2 linked regions of the Pyrobaculum calidifontis JCM 11548 genome follow. The protein of the gene in region 1 interacts with the protein of each later gene in a pairwise test. Links are inferred from orthologs where the notes say so. Each region holds a gene or a part of one and is shown in the gene's direction. Other genes may lie near its edges.

What was found.
Region 2: the proteins of PCAL_RS00290 (region 1) and PCAL_RS05300 interact in binary tests that used the Methanocaldococcus jannaschii proteins (3 or more experiments, as listed by UniProt). The link is inferred for Pyrobaculum calidifontis JCM 11548 from one-to-one orthologs.

The regions. Positions count from the first base shown.
Region 1 is NC_009073.1:51,639-59,443, forward strand. The notes cover bases 1,831-4,732. They hold PCAL_RS00290 (RNA-guided pseudouridylation complex pseudouridine synthase subunit Cbf5), read left to right. Parts: upstream 1,831-2,731; coding sequence 2,732-3,733; downstream 3,734-4,732. Other genes in these bases: PCAL_RS00275 (YkgJ family cysteine cluster protein), read right to left, coding at 1,831-2,113; PCAL_RS00280 (hypothetical protein), read left to right, coding at 2,246-2,392; PCAL_RS00285 (50S ribosomal protein L14e), read left to right, coding at 2,424-2,735; PCAL_RS00295 (DUF211 domain-containing protein), read left to right, coding at 3,742-4,035; PCAL_RS00300 (hypothetical protein), read left to right, coding at 4,032-4,526. In the rest of the region: PCAL_RS00265 (hypothetical protein), read right to left, coding at 528-839; PCAL_RS00270 (4Fe-4S ferredoxin), read right to left, coding at 815-1,708; more of PCAL_RS00275, read right to left, coding at 1,712-1,830; more of PCAL_RS00305, read left to right, coding at 4,733-5,006; PCAL_RS00310 (Gfo/Idh/MocA family protein), read left to right, coding at 5,003-5,935; PCAL_RS00315 (ATP-binding protein), read left to right, coding at 6,227-6,769; PCAL_RS00320 (CPBP family intramembrane glutamic endopeptidase), read right to left, coding at 6,756-7,334; PCAL_RS00325 (hypothetical protein), read left to right, coding at 7,361-7,805. UniProt on the Methanocaldococcus jannaschii protein: Could be responsible for synthesis of pseudouridine from uracil-55 in the psi GC loop of transfer RNAs.
Region 2 is NC_009073.1:932,309-940,210, reverse strand. The notes cover bases 2,038-5,036. They hold PCAL_RS05300 (RNA-protein complex protein Nop10), read left to right. Parts: upstream 2,038-3,418; coding sequence 3,419-3,655; downstream 3,656-5,036. Other genes in these bases: PCAL_RS05280 (DNA replication complex subunit Gins51), read right to left, coding at 5,024-5,036; PCAL_RS05285 (50S ribosomal protein L44e), read right to left, coding at 4,681-4,956; PCAL_RS05290 (30S ribosomal protein S27e), read right to left, coding at 4,473-4,676; PCAL_RS05295 (translation initiation factor IF-2 subunit alpha), read right to left, coding at 3,652-4,452; PCAL_RS05305 (STT3 domain-containing protein), read left to right, coding at 2,038-3,422. Also shown: PCAL_RS05320 (DHH family phosphoesterase), read right to left, coding at 1-82; PCAL_RS05315 (hypothetical protein), read left to right, coding at 123-659; PCAL_RS05310 (hypothetical protein), read left to right, coding at 709-873; more of PCAL_RS05305, read left to right, coding at 1,083-2,037; more of PCAL_RS05280, read right to left, coding at 5,037-5,509; DNA primase catalytic subunit PriS, read right to left, coding at 5,502-6,440; pcn (proliferating cell nuclear antigen (pcna)), read right to left, coding at 6,437-7,189; PCAL_RS05265 (transcription factor S), read right to left, coding at 7,314-7,646; PCAL_RS05260 (30S ribosomal protein S19e), read left to right, coding at 7,721-7,902. UniProt on the Methanocaldococcus jannaschii protein: Involved in ribosome biogenesis; more specifically in 18S rRNA pseudouridylation and in cleavage of pre-rRNA.

The DNA.
Region 1 (7,805 bases):
CCCCGGCCGGGACTCTCAGGGGCTCCCCTTTTGAACCCGGGTCATGGGCTCGATTGGCCTGTAGCGTACATAAGGCCCACATCCCTAGTCGGGCCTCCCTTTGACCGGGCTAGACTACCGGGGCTACATCTCCTGTACATCCCGCTTTATAAGTTTTTAGCCGTGTGCGGCCGCTCGTCACTTCATACGTTCGCTCTTTGTTAACCGTTGCTAAACTTATAAACAACGAGTTCAAACATCGGTAGGGCCCGTAGCTCAGCCTGGATAGAGCGGCGGCCTGCGGAGCCGTAGGTCGTGGGTTCAGGCAAAGCCGCCCAAAAATCCCATCGGGCCCGCCAGCGTCATTCTCTCAAATTGTACGTGGCCGACGTCGGCTTGTGTCAAGTTAGTTCTTCTAGTATATAAAGAGGAGTGTAAAGTACATTATTTAAGCAGATTGAATGTAGGACTCATGTCGGAGGAGAGTAAGGAGAAGAAAGAGCATGAAAAGAAAGGTTTGAAAGTTGTGAAGAGGTACGAGACTTACATCACTGTTGTAAAGATGGAGGTTCTTTGACGCATAGGAGTTTTAACAGGCCTTTTGTCAAGGTTTGGTATACCAAGCATTTTTCTTCCTGGCCTGTGCATTTTGTGGTACAAGTTATTTGGTAGCCTTCTATGTGGCATTCCATTTCAAATGGCTCGCCTGTGGCGTCTATGTACCGGGCCCCAATTCCATATGCCAGAGCCGCGAGCATGAGGTCTATGGGTCTTGCCCCGCGTATGTCGATTTCTCTGTCTCCCACTACCACCTTGTCTCCTGTGAATTGTACCTTCAGCGTATGGCCCCTCTTGTGCATACCAGCGCGCAGGCGCTACAGCCCGTGCAAGTGGGGAGTATCTGTGGGTGGCCTGCCGGCGACGGCGTAATGGCGGGGCAGGCGGTTTTTAGGCATTCTCCGCATCGGTCGCAGAGCGCTGGGTCCACTGTGTATTTGCTGACCTTGGGGCTGTAGCCCACTGCCCGCCTTTCGAAGAGTTGGCAGGGGTCTCCCTCCTCGTTTAGTGCCACTACGTAGCCCCCCATCTTCACGACGGTCTCCGCCAGCTCGTCTCTTTGCTTGACTATGGCTATGACGGGGCCCGCCCTGTAGCCTCCCATTAAGACGCCCAGCGCTATTGCCCCGGCCTTGAGCGGGGGCAGATGCACGTCTACGACTTCTGCTACCTCTCTTGGGAGGTGCCATGTCGGCGTAACCATGTAGTCGGGCCCCGCGGGGGCTGTGGGCTTTAGTCTCACGTCGGAGATTACTATCGGCACGTCGTCTCTCATCTTCAAGAGGGTGTAGAGGCAGGACATTAGGGGGAGGAGCGGGTGGCCCACTTTCGCCTCTTCGCCGCCTCTGGCCCACCTCCAGGGCCTCATGTAGTGCTTGTTGAATGTGGACACTCGGCGCGTTGTCGTCGGCGGGTCGGGGCCCTCGTAGCCCACAAGCGCGAGCTCTGCCTCGGACACGGCCACGGCCTCTTTTATGTCTCTGTGGCAGGGGAGGCCGGGCGGGCAAGGCTTTATGAGTAGAGCGCCCCAGACGGCCCCCTCGGCGGCTTTTAGCGCATTGGGGCTGGGCTCTGCGTGGACTAGGGCGCGTCTAAAGGTCATGGACAAGCCAACTCCAATGGCCAACTTCTCGTCGTCGTCCCAGGGCCCCTCCACTATGAACTCCACCACGGCCTACTTAATCCTTAGCTTTATCAATAGTTTCTTCGTTGCCTCCTTCTCTGCGGGGAAGTGGTCGAGGGGCTTTGGGCCATTTACCTTTACCCATAGGCACTTCTCTGAGAGGTATATTTCGCCCGTCTTGAGGTTTAGGACGAGCGGGTATATTCTACAGGCGAGAGGCTTCTTCTCGTGGATAGTGCACTTGCCCTTGTAGAAGGGGCACCACCCTCTGATAATCCACTTGTACAACTTGACGCCGTTGTAGGAGCCTATTGGCTCAAACTCCAGCTTGACGCCTATCTTCTCTGCCTCGCGTTTGAGCACCTCTATCTCCTCCTCCAGCACCACTGGCATATCTTCGTATGCCTCAAATTTGCAACAGTCGGCGGGGCACCCAATGGGGCATGTAAACACGTGGGGCTGTAGCCTCATGGTTAAATACTTTGTATAATGTATTTTCGACGTTATCTCATAGACTTAGAAATAACTATCCTTGTACTTTTGTAAACTAAATTGCCTCTAACACCTCTTGAATAAATTTTAAATATGGCCCTATCTCTTTTCAAATTATTAAAGAGAGGCATACGAATAATTAAAGAAAGAATTAAATATGTGCCACAAGTCTTCGCACATGAAGAAGGAGAAGAAGGAGGAGAAGAAAGAGGAGAAAAAGAAGTAACCCCCTTTTGTTAAGATTTAAAACCCCACCCTTTTTCCCCTTTCGATGGTCAAGGTTATAGATGTGGGCAGGGTCGTAGTCAAAGTGTTGGGCAGAGAGGCTGGCAGAAAGGCGGTGGTAGTGGACATAGTCGACGAGAATTACGTGGTAATTACCGGCCCCAAGTCGCTGAGCGGCGTAAGGCGCAGGAGAGTGAACATAAACCACATCGAGCCCACAGACAAGAAGATTGAGATTAAGAAGGGCGCCTCTGACGAGGAGGTGCTTAAGGCGTTAGAGGCGGCAGGGCTTGTGGAGTACATGAAGGAGAGAGTAAAGCCGAAGCTGTTTGAAATTACTCCAGCCGACGTCAAGTGAAGTGCGGCAGTAGGGAGGTTTTTGTAAAACTGGAGGAGGGGACGAATCCGCAGTGGGGCAAACCGCCGTCGAGTAGAAGCGCAGAGGAGCACATACGGTACTCTTTTCTCATTTTAGACAAGCCCAGGGGGCCGACTAGCCACGAGGTTGCGGCGTGGGTGAAGAAGATTTTGGGAGTGGAGAGGGCTGGGCACTCGGGCACTCTGGACCCGAAGGTGTCCGGTGTCCTTCCAGTGGCCGTGGCTGAGGGGACTAAGGTGCTTATGGCTTTGTCTAGGGCGGACAAGGTCTACATAGCCGTGGCCAAGTTCCACGGCGATGTAGACGTAGAAAATCTGCGGAGGGTGTTGCAGGAGCTTCAGGGGGAGATCTACCAGAAGCCCCCGCTCCGCTCCGCGGTGAAGAGGCAACTTAGAACGCGCCGGGTTTACTCCCTGGAGCTTTTGGAGCTTGACGGGAGGTACGCAGTGCTGAAAATGCACGTGGAGGCCGGCACCTATGCTAGAAAGCTTATCCACGACTTGGGGGAAATCTTGGGGGTTGGGGCAAATATGAGGGAGCTCCGCCGCGTGGCGGTCTCGTGTTTTACAGAGGACGAGGCCGTGACTCTGCAGGACTTGGCAGACGCGTACTACATTTGGAAGAAGTACGGCGATGATACATATCTCAGGAGGGTGTTGCTCCCAATAGAGGAGATAGCGAGACCTCTGCCCAAGATCTGGGTCCGCGACAGCGCCGTTGACGCCCTCTGCAACGGCGCCCCCCTCGCTGCACCCGGCGTGGCCAAGTTTGAACACCCGTTTAGCCGCGGCGACTTAGTGGCCTATTTTACGCTTAAGGGCGAGCTCATAGGCATTGGAAGAGCGCTTGTCGACAGTGAGGAGGTTAAGAAAATGGAGAAGGGGCTTGTGGCGCGGACCGACCGGGTGGTCATGCCCCGCGGCACCTATCCGCCCATGTGGAGGCGAGGCGGTAAAAGCTTTAAAAGTGGCACCTAGATAGGGTTGTGGGGGATCGTCCTCCAATACGTCGCATGGTGATAGACGCGGCGATACCTACCAAGGGTGTGACAATAGTGGACGTCGCCAGAGAGCTCTATAAAGTGGAGGGCGTGAAGGCGGTTAGAATTACCGTAGACGATGTGGATGTAGACGTGTTGGGGCTCGCAATAGTGGTCGAGGGGGAGAACATAGACTACAGAGAGGTGGAAGAGGCTCTTGAGAGAGTCGGCGGCGTTGTCCATTCTATCGATGAGGTAGTAGTCGGCGAGTATATACCGCAGGCCGGTGCGACCACGTGAGATACTTAGTCCTAGGCGTAGTGGACGGCCTAATTACTGCGGGCACTCTCTCTGCCACGCTAATTTTTAGGGGAGGCGGCATAGGCCTAGACCTCTTGGTGTCGCTGGCTGTGGTAGTGGCTTCGATAAACGCGCTTACGGTCTTCGTAGCGGAGTTTGTTCAACAGATGCAAGAGGTCAAAGAGGTCGCCTACAAGGTCTCTCTGAGGGAGGAGTGGCTTAGGTGGTCTCTTTTGCACACCCGTGCGCTGTACGCCACGGCCAAGTCGTCCGCGTTCGCCTTCGTCTCCTCTCTGGCTGGGGCGCTGGCCGTCTTAGCGCCCGCTGCCGTCTTTCCGCCAGCGGCCCCCCTCGCCCTTGCCCTGGCTGTGTTGGTCGTGGGCGCTTTTCTAGCGGAGTCGTGGGGAGACTTCGCCTGGGTGGTGGGGATGATCGCCTTGGCGGTGGCTGTGGGAGTGGCAGTGGGGCTCGCCTTCCCAGTAATTGCTTAAATACTGGCCCTAGGTAGAGCCGTGGCTACGCTTCCAGTAGAATACCTCCGCACAACTAGGCTCTTTAGGGAGAAGGCCGGCGATGTCGAAATCATATCCTTCGAGGTGCCTACCCACAAGTACTTCTCCAGGGGCGAGGTGCCCTACCTCGCCACCGCGCTTGACGTAGATTTGAGGAAGCTTGAGAACATGATTTCAGACATGAAGTACGGCCGCGTGGCGGTGGAGAAGCTCTGGGCGTATAGGCTCGACGGCGACATGATCAGAGAGAGTAAGAAGGTGTTGTTGCCCGACTTGGCGAGCAACCCCGTAGACGGAGAGGTGGAGGAATACGAGGACTTCAAGGTGTTGAAGATACACGTGGGCTCTCTAAGGGAGCTGGTACGAATCTACGTCAGACAGCGGCCCTCGTTTAAAGAAGTAGTGGTGTACAGAAGGCCGCCTCACCCGGCTCTGGTGAGATACGTGGCGTACTTATGAGAGTCGCTGTGGTGGGAATAGGGGGTTGGGGGAAGAACCACCTCAGAGTCGTAGCACAGCTCAGGGGCGAGGGGCTTGTCGACACCGTATACGCCGTGGACATAGACGAGACCAGGCTACGGTGGGCCGAGAAAGTCTACGGCGCACAGGCTGTAAGAGGTGTGGAGAAGGCCGCCGACCTCGACGTAGACGCCGCCATAGTGGCAACTCCCACGACGCTGCACGCGCGCCACGCCGCACTCTTTCTCTCAAGGGGCGTGCCCACGCTGGTGGAAAAGCCATTCACTGCGACGTTAGGCGAGGCCTACGAGCTACTGGACTTGGGCAAGAGGACCTTAGTCACCACGGGGTACCTCCTCAGATTTCACCAGGGAGTTCGCTACGTCAAGGCGAATTTGTCTAAGCTGGGCCGCTTCCTCTCTGCGTATGGGAAAAGGACGTCTCGTTGGCCAATAAGGCCAGGCGACGTCGGCGTAATAAAAGACCTAGCAATCCACGACATAGACCTCGTGACGTACATCACGGGGGAGAGGGCGAGGGCGGTATACGCCGCGGGGGGCTCCACGAGGGGGCAATACGAGGACCACGCCCAGATATTTGGACAATACGGCGGCTCCTCGGCGATATTTGAGGCCAACTGGCTTACGCCGTACAAGTTTAGGCGGATTGAACTGACGGGGGATCAGGGCATATTTGTAATAGACTTTGTCACAGACGAGGTCTACTTCTACGGCGAAGACGGCGTATATAGGCCCAGGCTTGAGGTCGCCGAGCCCCTCCTACTGCAAGACAGAGAATTTCTGCTGGCAGCCTCTGGCAAAGGCGGAGAGGTCGTCGCAGTAGAGGACATCGTCTATACATTGAAATTGTGCGAGGCGGCCGTTGTCTCTATTAAGACAGGCAAGTTAGTGGGCTTAGACGAAGTATAGGGTAGAGGGCTTTTAAGGGGCCGGGTGGTTGGGTAGCGGAAAAGCGGCGACCTAGGGCCAAGCCGCCAAGGCCATTGCCCAAGCCACAACCGCCTATACCGCGAAAGAGTTATAGACAGGAGAGTGGAGGCGAGGCACAAGAGACGTGTCATACATATATCACCGACGAGGGCTCAAGACCGTTGGACTTAAGGCGGAACGGCTGTAGACGAAAGTTTAGGCGGCGCCAGTCTCTACGTATACTGGCGTTATTTTACACGTGGCGGTTTTTTAACAAGTGGGGCAGAGTGCATGAAGGGAGAGGATTTTTCACTGTACGACGTGGAGAGGGCGGAGCTTGGGGAAGAGTTCAAGTTGGCCCTATCTAGGGCGTCTGATGGCGCCAACGTGTTTATTGTGGGGCCGGCGGGTAGTGGGAAGACCCTAATGCTTAGGAAGCTGGGGCTCTACCTCTCGAGGGCGGGGCGGCGTGGAGTATATGTAAAACTCGAGTGGGTGAAGTATGGTTGGGGTCTCTCTGACTACGTGAGCCGATACGGCGCAAGGAGTAGAGAGCTCACGGGTCTCGACGGAGGCGTTGACGCCGACTTGATACTGCTCGACGACGGGGAACTGGTGTGGGGATACGGCTCCGCGTACAAGAACCTGCTGAGAGACTTAAGAGGCCGCCAGATTGTTGCGGCTTTTAGGGAAATTGATATGGACGCCGCGGCTCTCTTGTTCGGCGACGGTTTTGTGATATATCTAAAGGGAGAGCCTGCAGAGGCCCCTGTGGCGAAGTCACCGTTTGGGTTCGCCTTTCTGAACAAGTCTGCGGAAATTATTGTAATATAGGGTAGAGGGCCAAGAGGTTGTTTACCCCGTGTAGCAAGGTTGCGAAGAGGAAGCCGCCACCTCTGAACGCGTGTGTTAAGACGAGGCCGTAGGCGAAGTACAACGGGATTAGTGCTGGAAAGCCGTGTGCCGCGGCGAATGCAAGCGCGCTTCCCACATACGCCACGGCTAGCCCCGCCCTCTTCTCTAGTTCTTGGAAAAGGATGCCTCTAAACAGCGCCTCCTCCGCCGCTGGGGCTAAGACAATGGCCGAAAGCGTGAGGTATATTTTCCACTTGTCGCATGTGGAAAGCATTGACACTATGAGATTGGTCACGTCGTACTGGCTGAGGAGAGGTGCTAGTGCGTACTGTAGCGCCCACAAAGCGGCCATGGAAAACGCCGCCACTGCCACATGCCTTAAATTTCTCGCCACGTACGGCCTTGCGTAGTAGGCCAGCGGCGTCATTACTAGATACGCAACAGTTATCGCGGCGGCGAGGCCGCACTTGGGCGTATACATGGCCGCGACGCCTCCCGCCATTAGCGCCAAGGGAGGCAACAGCGCCACTACAGCCGTGCGCATATGTTTAAGTACGGCTTAATTAAAATGTGGAAATCGCCGTGGCGGCGTCGACAATAGGCAAGAGGCGGTTTTTCATCGACATAACTCACTGGGACAGTGTAGATAGGTTTCACAAGCCCTTCCTGGTAAACCCAGGACACCCGGCCGGGCTCTCTGTAGCAGTGTTTGACCTATCTAGGTACATAAACGAGGTGGCGCAGATATATAAAGAGGCCTCAGAGGCCCTCGCATCGGCCAGGAGGGAGTTTGTAAAATCGGCGTCTAGGGCGTGGCCGCTGAGATTCCTCCTGCCCGCGAGAATTGAGCCGCCGGCGCTGGGCCCCGAGTGGGAGATAAAGACGCATGTGGAAAACGTCATTGGTAAAAAATTCGGCGGGTGGGGAGAGGTGTTGGTGGGCCGCGTAGCGGTGGAGGTGAGAGACCGTGCGGTGTACATAGGCGGAGTGCCCTCAATAGGCCACACCTACCTCA
Region 2 (7,902 bases), 880 kb from region 1 along the record:
CTATGCCGTCGACGTCGTTTGAATCGCAGAGCGCCACCGGCCTCTTCTGCAATTTAGCCGCGAGTACCCTTAACGCGTCCACAAGGCGCAGATTTTATAAATTTCTTAAGTTTATTGACACGTTGAAGCTGGCCTATGTTGGGCGGCGGAGTATATACGACGTGGTGCGGAAGATAGCGTACGGCGTGTCTCTATTTGGCGACGGCGACGTAGTCATAGTAGATGGAAGGTACAGAGCTGGCGGCGACGTAGTGTTGCCGTGCGACGACTATAGGTGTGTGGCGAAGGAGCTCTTCGCATCTGTGCCGAAGATCCTAGGCGGGGGGAAGCTGGGGGTCGACCTGGGCACTGCGAAGAACGGGGTGGTCTACGTGTGGAGGGGGGAGCTGGTCCTACACGCCGTGTTGGACTGGGCCACGGTGGAGGCCGTGTTGAAAAGCGCCGAGTCTGTCCAAATCCACATGGGCTCTTCCCCATACGTGGACATGAAGAGGGCCCTCTCCACGCTGGGGTGCCGCGAAGTCCGCCTCGTAGATGAGCTAGACGCTGGCTCCTCAAGGCCGTGGCTCAAGAGGCGGTACCCCGAGCTTGAGGAAGACGAGCTAGACGCCTTGACCTTCACCTTCCGCGAAGGCGTCGGCGTGAGAACTTGCGTGTAATAGCTAGGTACTATCTCACACTTTTAAAAGGCCATTATACACCTTGGCCGTGTTTGTCGTAAAGTGCGACTCCTGCGGCTTTGTCCTTTACAGCGACAAAGAGCCTAAGACGGTGGAGGCGGTGCTAAAGATGTGGGGCGGCGTGTGCCCTAAGTGCCTCTCGCCCCTAGAGAGGCGGCCTATCAAGATTGCGGTTGGGCTTAGGAGGGGATAGAAGGCGTCACGGTTGCGATTAGGTTGCGCTTTCACAAGCGCCGCGACATCTACTGCAGGATGGCGCGGGCCAGGATGGAGCAGGCGCAAAGAGGTACCTCATACCCTACCCACAGGCGGGGACTTTAGAGTGTTAAGGGCTTGAGAGGGGGCTGGGCTTTAAGAGGGGCGGGGGGTTAAGAAATATATTTGGGCCTGTTTTCGCGCTTGATGGATAGGAAAGAGAGGATTCTCCTCGTCACGTCGTCTCTGCTTGCCGCGTTTGCCATAGCCTTATACGCAAGAATGTACCGCGTCTTCCTATGGGGGTGGTGGCTCGACGAGTTTGACCCATATGTCCGCTACTACTTGGCCAAGTACACGTTGGAGCACGGCGCTGGGTGGTGGTGGAGCGGTGCGCAGTTTTTACAGTTCTGGTACCCCTACGGCGTCGATTGGGGCAAAGTTCTTCTGCCGGGCACCTCTTTCTACGGCTTGTTTGTCTACGCGCTTCTCCGCCCATTCGGCGTTGATCTGTGGCACGCCGTAGTAGCGGCGCCGGCGATTATGAACTCTCTCGCCGTCTTCTCCATGTTCTACCTTGGGTACAAAGTGGGCCAGGAGCTGGGGGAGGGGGGTCTCAGAGTGGGGCTGCTCTCTGCCATGCTTACCGCCGTTATGCCCGCCTTCATTGAGCGCGGCTTTGCCGCGTGGTTCGACGACGAGCCCATAAGTCTTTTTCTAATACCCCTGGGCCTAGCCCTCTTGTTGGACGGGCTGAGGAGGCCTTTGATGGGGGCTCTCGCCGGCGTAGCGCTTGGCTATGTGGCGTGGACGTGGGGCGCGCACTTCTACGTGTGGAACTTGGTGGGCCTCTACGCGCTCCTCTTGCCTACTTACTACTTCCTAAAGCTCGCGTTTACGCCGGCGGCGCCTTCTAAGGCGAAGAGGGGGCCGGCGCCTCCTGCGGTCCAGCTCCCCTTTGACGCCAGGAACTTCTTCCTCTCCTACCTCCTCTTCTACTTGCTCTACGGCGTCTTCGTGGCCACAATACCTAGATACGGCGTAAATACGCTCATAAGTGCCTTTAACATTATCCCGACCTTTGGCTTAGCCGCCGCCTTAGCTACATGGCTTTTAGACTCAAAGCTCGGCGTTACGAGGACCGTGGAGCTCTTGAGGAGGTATATGTGGCTCGTCGTGGCCGTGGTCCTCGCCGGCATCGGCATATTCGTAGCAGCGCTGGCCACAGGCGCCATAGGGGGGAAGTACCTCGCCACTCTTTTCCCCGTTGGTCGCTCCGCCATTGTGGCCAGCGTGGCGGAGCACAGCACAACTTCCTTTGTTCAAATTGTGGCTAGGTATGGCCCAGTGTTGCCGTTTATACTCGCGGGGGTGCCCTACCTCTTCACGCCCGGCGGCCTTTTGGCGCTGTCCTACTTAGCCACGGCGGGCTACGCCGCAGCGACGATGGTCCGCCTCCTCGTGCTACTGGCCCCCATAGCCACTGTTGTGGCCGCTGTGGGCATTGCCAAGGCAATGGAAAACAAGAGGCTGGGCCTACTGGTGGCCCTCGCGGCTATTATATCCGTGGCCATGTTGCTCTCCTCGGTGATGCCCGCCCTCAATGCCCAGAGACTTAACTACGGCGAGGGGCTCGCGAGACAGCCTACGCAGATTGCAACGTCGGCCGTCGGCGTTGTAAGTGAGGACTTCCTCGACATGTTGATGTGGATGAAGACGAGGCTACCGATCTACGAGCCTGTGGCGTCGTGGTGGGACTACGGCTACTGGATCTCGATAATAGGCAATAAGACGAGTCTCGCCGACAATTCCACAATAAACGCGACGCAGATTGGGAAGATAGGCCTCGCGCTTATGGCCCCGCCGCAGGTAGGCGCAGAAATATTTACCAAGGACTTCCGCACGAAGTACGTCTTGGCGATAATGCCGTACATAGCCACTCCACTGTCTGCGGGCTATCTGCTTGTTCACGAATACCCGCCCGGCGGCGACTTTTTAAAGTCCTACTGGATGGCGCGTATAGCGCTTGAGAACGTCGGCGATGCGGCCAAGATACTGGGCGCCACGTCGACGAACTTCGAAGACTTCTTCTACACAAAGGTCATGAGCTACCCAGGCCCGCCGCCCAGCGCCACGTACGCCTATTTCACTATACAGGGGAGCTACTACCCGGTCCCCCTCAGCTTAAATAGGACGCTTTACGCTATGTTGTTCAGCAAGGTTAGGCTTGTCCCCGCCTACGGCAACGCCACCGAGCAGTACGCGTGGATGTTCGAGGGCGTGTATCAACAAGGCGTCTTCACCACGTTTAGAGACCTCAAGCTGACGGGGGGCAACGTGTACCTGCCCGGGTATGCGCCAAGGCTGGCAGGGGCTCTCCAGTACACAATACAGGGGTGGACCTCCGGGAGCGTGGAGGTGGTGGCCGACCCGCTTACTGGCGCAAAGGAGCAGGTGCCGTTTATTACAACGGCGACGAGGCCTCTGAGGCTTGTCTACGTCTCTAGGCCCCATGGGTGGGTTGTGCTGTACGAAGTGGGGCCGTGAAGTCGCTTCTGAGGCGTTGTAAAAACTGCGGCTGGTACACGCTTTCGAAGGCCAGCTGCCCGAAGTGCGGGGGCGAGGTCGAGGTGCCTCACCCGCCTAAGTTTTCCCCCGAGGACAAGTACCAGCGGTATAGAATTTTACAAAAGGCGTTGCTCGGGACACTCCCCGTGAAAGAGGAAACGAGGAGGAAGATCTTGGAGGAATTCGCCGCCGTGGTGGAGGGGAGCGGCTAGCCCTGCTCTATTCTCTGGACGCTTGCAATTACCTTGTACTTCTTCTGTAGAGACTGTAGGAGGGCTGAGACCTCGTTAAACGCCGCCTCTACCTGCTTCGGCATTTTGCCCACCAAGTCTATCCGATACCGCGGCGGGCCTATCACGTAGATTTTGGCCGAGACTTGTGGATACTTTGCCTCCAGAGCCTTGAGCAACTCCGTCAATGCGGCCTTTATCTTCTCAACGCCATCGCCCTCCACGCTCACGGCCTTAATTACGCCGGAGATCTTCGTGGGTGGGATTTCCACCTGTTGCCGGGCCAGCTCTACGAGGAGCTCCTTCAGCTTGTCGTCTAGGTCTAACCCGTCTAACACCTGCGGCCCCGTTTTCACAATTTCTTCGAAGACTTTGAAGGGGTCGCCGAACTGCTCCTCTAGATACCACAAGACGTTTAAAGCCTCTTGTGGCGGCCTGTTCAGCCTCTTCATGGCGATTTCCAAGAGCTTCAACACTCTGACTCTGTGGCGGTAGAGGAGGAGCTTCTTCTCCTTCTCGTCTACTCTAACTCTCTTGAGAGAAACCTCTACCACGCGCATCTTGGGGTTTACGCTTATCACCTTAAACACCGTCTTATTGCCCTCCTTTATGTAATCCCTAATGCTGTGAAACCAAGACTGGACCACCTCTTGCGTCGGCGCAAAGGCCTCCAAGTCGTATTCGTCTAGGTACACATACGCCCCGTGCTCCGCGATCTTTTTGACTGTGCCTATGACTAACTCGCCTACGTCTGGAAAATCCTTTTTCACTAACTTCATTGAAGGAAGGGGTTTGGGGGCTATTCTAAAACTTTTACGACGTGGCCTGCGAAAATCGCCTTCCCACCGGTGGGTTGCGCCAAAACTCTGCCGCACACGAGACAGCGCACCACCATCGCGGCGTGGCTAAAGGTTACCTGCTCGTTTCCACAGTCGGGGCACCTAAGTCTAACAAACCTAGACCGAGGCTGTGGTATTAGGACTCTGCTGAACCTCTGTGGCATGGGCCTACACCAGTTCCACCTTCTTCATCCTGCCTAAGCTCTTCACAATTTTGTAGCCGCACTTAGTGCAGGTAAATACTAAGGTCACCTTTTTATTGACCTTGGCAAACCTCTTCTGCTTAGGCTTAGGAGTGGAGCCGTACCCCTTCAACTTTCTCTCATACCTCCTCTGGCCCTCCGCCAGCGACCTCCTCTGACCTCCGTGGTAGTTGGACACGCTATGCTGCGTATATGTGTTACACCGTGGACAGTACATATTTACGCTCTTGGGAAACTTCACGAAGGGGCAAAAAGGGGGACAAAATAAATTTTACTCCCACCACGCCCCGCAGGGGATCGGGCCTCAGTTAGTCTTCAAGCCGGAGGAGTCTGGCAACGCCCCTTTCCTCTAGGTCTTTCGCGTCGCGGGGAGGCAGTTTAGCCAAGTCGCCCTTGTTAAAGGGACCTATCTGTTTAAAGTCCTCAGTTATTATGGCAGGGTGGGGAGTTACGAATTGTACAATCACATACTCCTGCGCCTCTCTCCGGTGGGGTCTGGCACGGAGGATTTTCAACAACGGCCGTATGAGCCTCTCCTCTTCTGCCGTCGTATTCTTAGGCTCGCGGCCTTGGCTCAGTTCCCACAGTATCTTCCGCGTTCTAAGTTCCACTATCGTGACCAACGTGGAGTAGACATGGGCTTTAACCTGCTCCGCTATGCTCTGCGGCAGCGGCGAGTTCTGCAAATCTCTGACAAACTGCTCAGCCGCCTCTGCGTACGAGCCGTACGGCGGCTCTGTGAGAAAGCGCGAGTTAGCCTCAGCGGCTAACCAGAGCCTCAGCTTCTCAATCATATATTTTGCCAAATTCCTGTAGCTCTAGGTATATGGCCACATGTGCTGGCAGCGTCTTAATGTCGCCCTCTCTCGCCTCCACTTTTTCAAACAACACAGTGCCCTGGAACGGCTTTTCGAACCTCAGCCTCAAATTCCCCTTTCTAAAGGCGATAGCCCTCTCGACTATGTGCGCCACTTCTTTTTCCAAGTCTCTCACTGAGAGAGGCAATGCCACGAGGCCCGTCTTCCCGTTGAGCGAGCCGGGGGCCCTTATGAGCCTATGCACGTCCTGCGTCACCACCTCGTCTACCTCAACCTTCAACGCCTCGGGGTCCTCTATGCCTCTCCTAATGCGCAAGAGGTTGCCCACGGCCTCCTCCTCGTACAACACGACCTTCCGCCTCCCCACCTTCATGTGGAACTTAGAGGGGTCAAACCCGACTGCCTTTAGGTAGTTCACAAGCTCTCTACGCTCCTTTTGCCCAAGGGCCAACACCTCTTCATCGACCACGTGCACGTGGAATCCCCTGTTGCCGGAGAATACGACCTTAGTCGGCTTAAGGCCCAGCTCCTCTGTCAACACGTCTATGAGCTTGTTGGCCTCCTCCTTGGCGTCCTCTAGACACGCCAAAGACACCACCTTGCTCTCTCTACACGCCTCAGTGTCGAGGTGGTCTCCATCTATGTCAAATACTAAGTCGGCGCCTAGCCAGCCCTTTCGCTCCATGTCCTCCTCCCAAGGCCTCTCGTACCGGGCGGTGGAGTAGTAGACGTGCCGAGGCGTCTTCTCAACCAAGTGCCTCTTCAGCTCTTCGAGGTTTTTAAAGGCCTTGTGCCTAACCATGCCGCCGACAAAGGGCTGGAAGGCGAACTCCCTCTTTTCCACCTCGTCTACTTCCAGCTTCGCGTAGTTCCTGTAGTAGTTGCGGAAAAATACTTCTACAATCACTCCACCCTCGGCGCCACGTAGTAGGCAATTCGGCCGCCGGCCGGTATGTCGAAGGTGAGCAAGACAGGCTTCGCAGTGGCCAACTCCACAGTGGCTATGTCGCTTATTTTAGACGCCTTGCCCACGATGTCCACGAGGTACTCCAGCGAATAGCGGGCCGAGGCCGGCTCCTTTACGTCAAACTCGTAGACAAGCTCGCTGCCCTTGTCCAGCCGCACTTCCACCTCGCCCTTGTCGCTGGCCGCGCTTATTACAAAGGCGTCCTCGTTTGCCTCAAACTTCACCTCGTCTGCTACAGCGTCTGCGTCTTTCACAGCAGAGGCCAATACGTCGCTACTGGTTTTGACAAGCGCCGTGAAGACCACCTTAGGCGTTGGGAGCTCCTCAGACACCACCTCAATCATGGGGAGAGTTATAGATCTGACAGACTTGCCCACCAGCTTCACCTTGACTCTGGACTCCTCGATTTCAAGGCTTATCTTGTCGCCCTTCTTCACCCGCCGCAGTAGCTTCTTAAGATCCTTAAAATTGAAGCCGAGCTTTACCTCTTCCTCAACCTCTGGGAATTCCTCAAAGGCCTCCTTAGGCATAGAGAGGTCTACCATGGCCGTCCTAGACGCGTCTAACGCGCGGAGAAAAAGGCCATCGCTCCTAAGCACGAAGCTTGCCTCCTCCACCAACACCGATAGTGAGTCTATTATGTACGCGAACTCCTTGGCGTCCATATACGTTAGAACATACTTAGGCATGACATAAGGTGGCCCACTTTTTAAAAAATTGAACCCATAATACACCCCACCCTAAGGTACCCCTAAGCGCCTATGCGGGCGGCCCGCCGCCAACGCCTCCTCTGACTGCGATAGAAAAGATGGGCTATTCGTATTCCCGCCACACGTGGCCGCATTTTGTACACTTGTAGAATCTGGTGGGAGGCTCGTCGGCGGCTCTCGTCTGCTGAACCCAGAAGTAGGCCTCGTCGTGGCCGCACTTTGGGCAACCCCGCGTCTTTACCTTGGGCAAGTTAACTGCGTTGTCTGCAACTACTATGAGTTGGTTTTTGTTTTCTACTGCGGATTTGCTCTGGTACCTGCCTCTAACCTCTTGAGACACCTCCTCCTCGTAGCCGCATTTGGGACATCTAAGCACTGTGCGATCGCCCTTCTTTACTGGGATTAACAAGCTCTTGTCGTTTGGACAAAATCTCACAGAGGTCCCCCTGCCCCTGCCCTTTAAATTCTTTTTGCCCACGAAAACTTATAAACCCGGGGGGTGTGGGACACGTGACTTCGGTGAAAGACGTGCCAGCAGACTTGTTAATAGCGGAGTTGGCGAAGTACATAAAGGACAACGTGCCGCAGGTCAAGCCGCCTGTCTGGGCGCCTTTTGTAAAAACTGGGGCCAATAAGGAGAGGCCGCCCATGAGCGAGGACTGGTGGTACATACGTGCCGCCTCTATTATGAG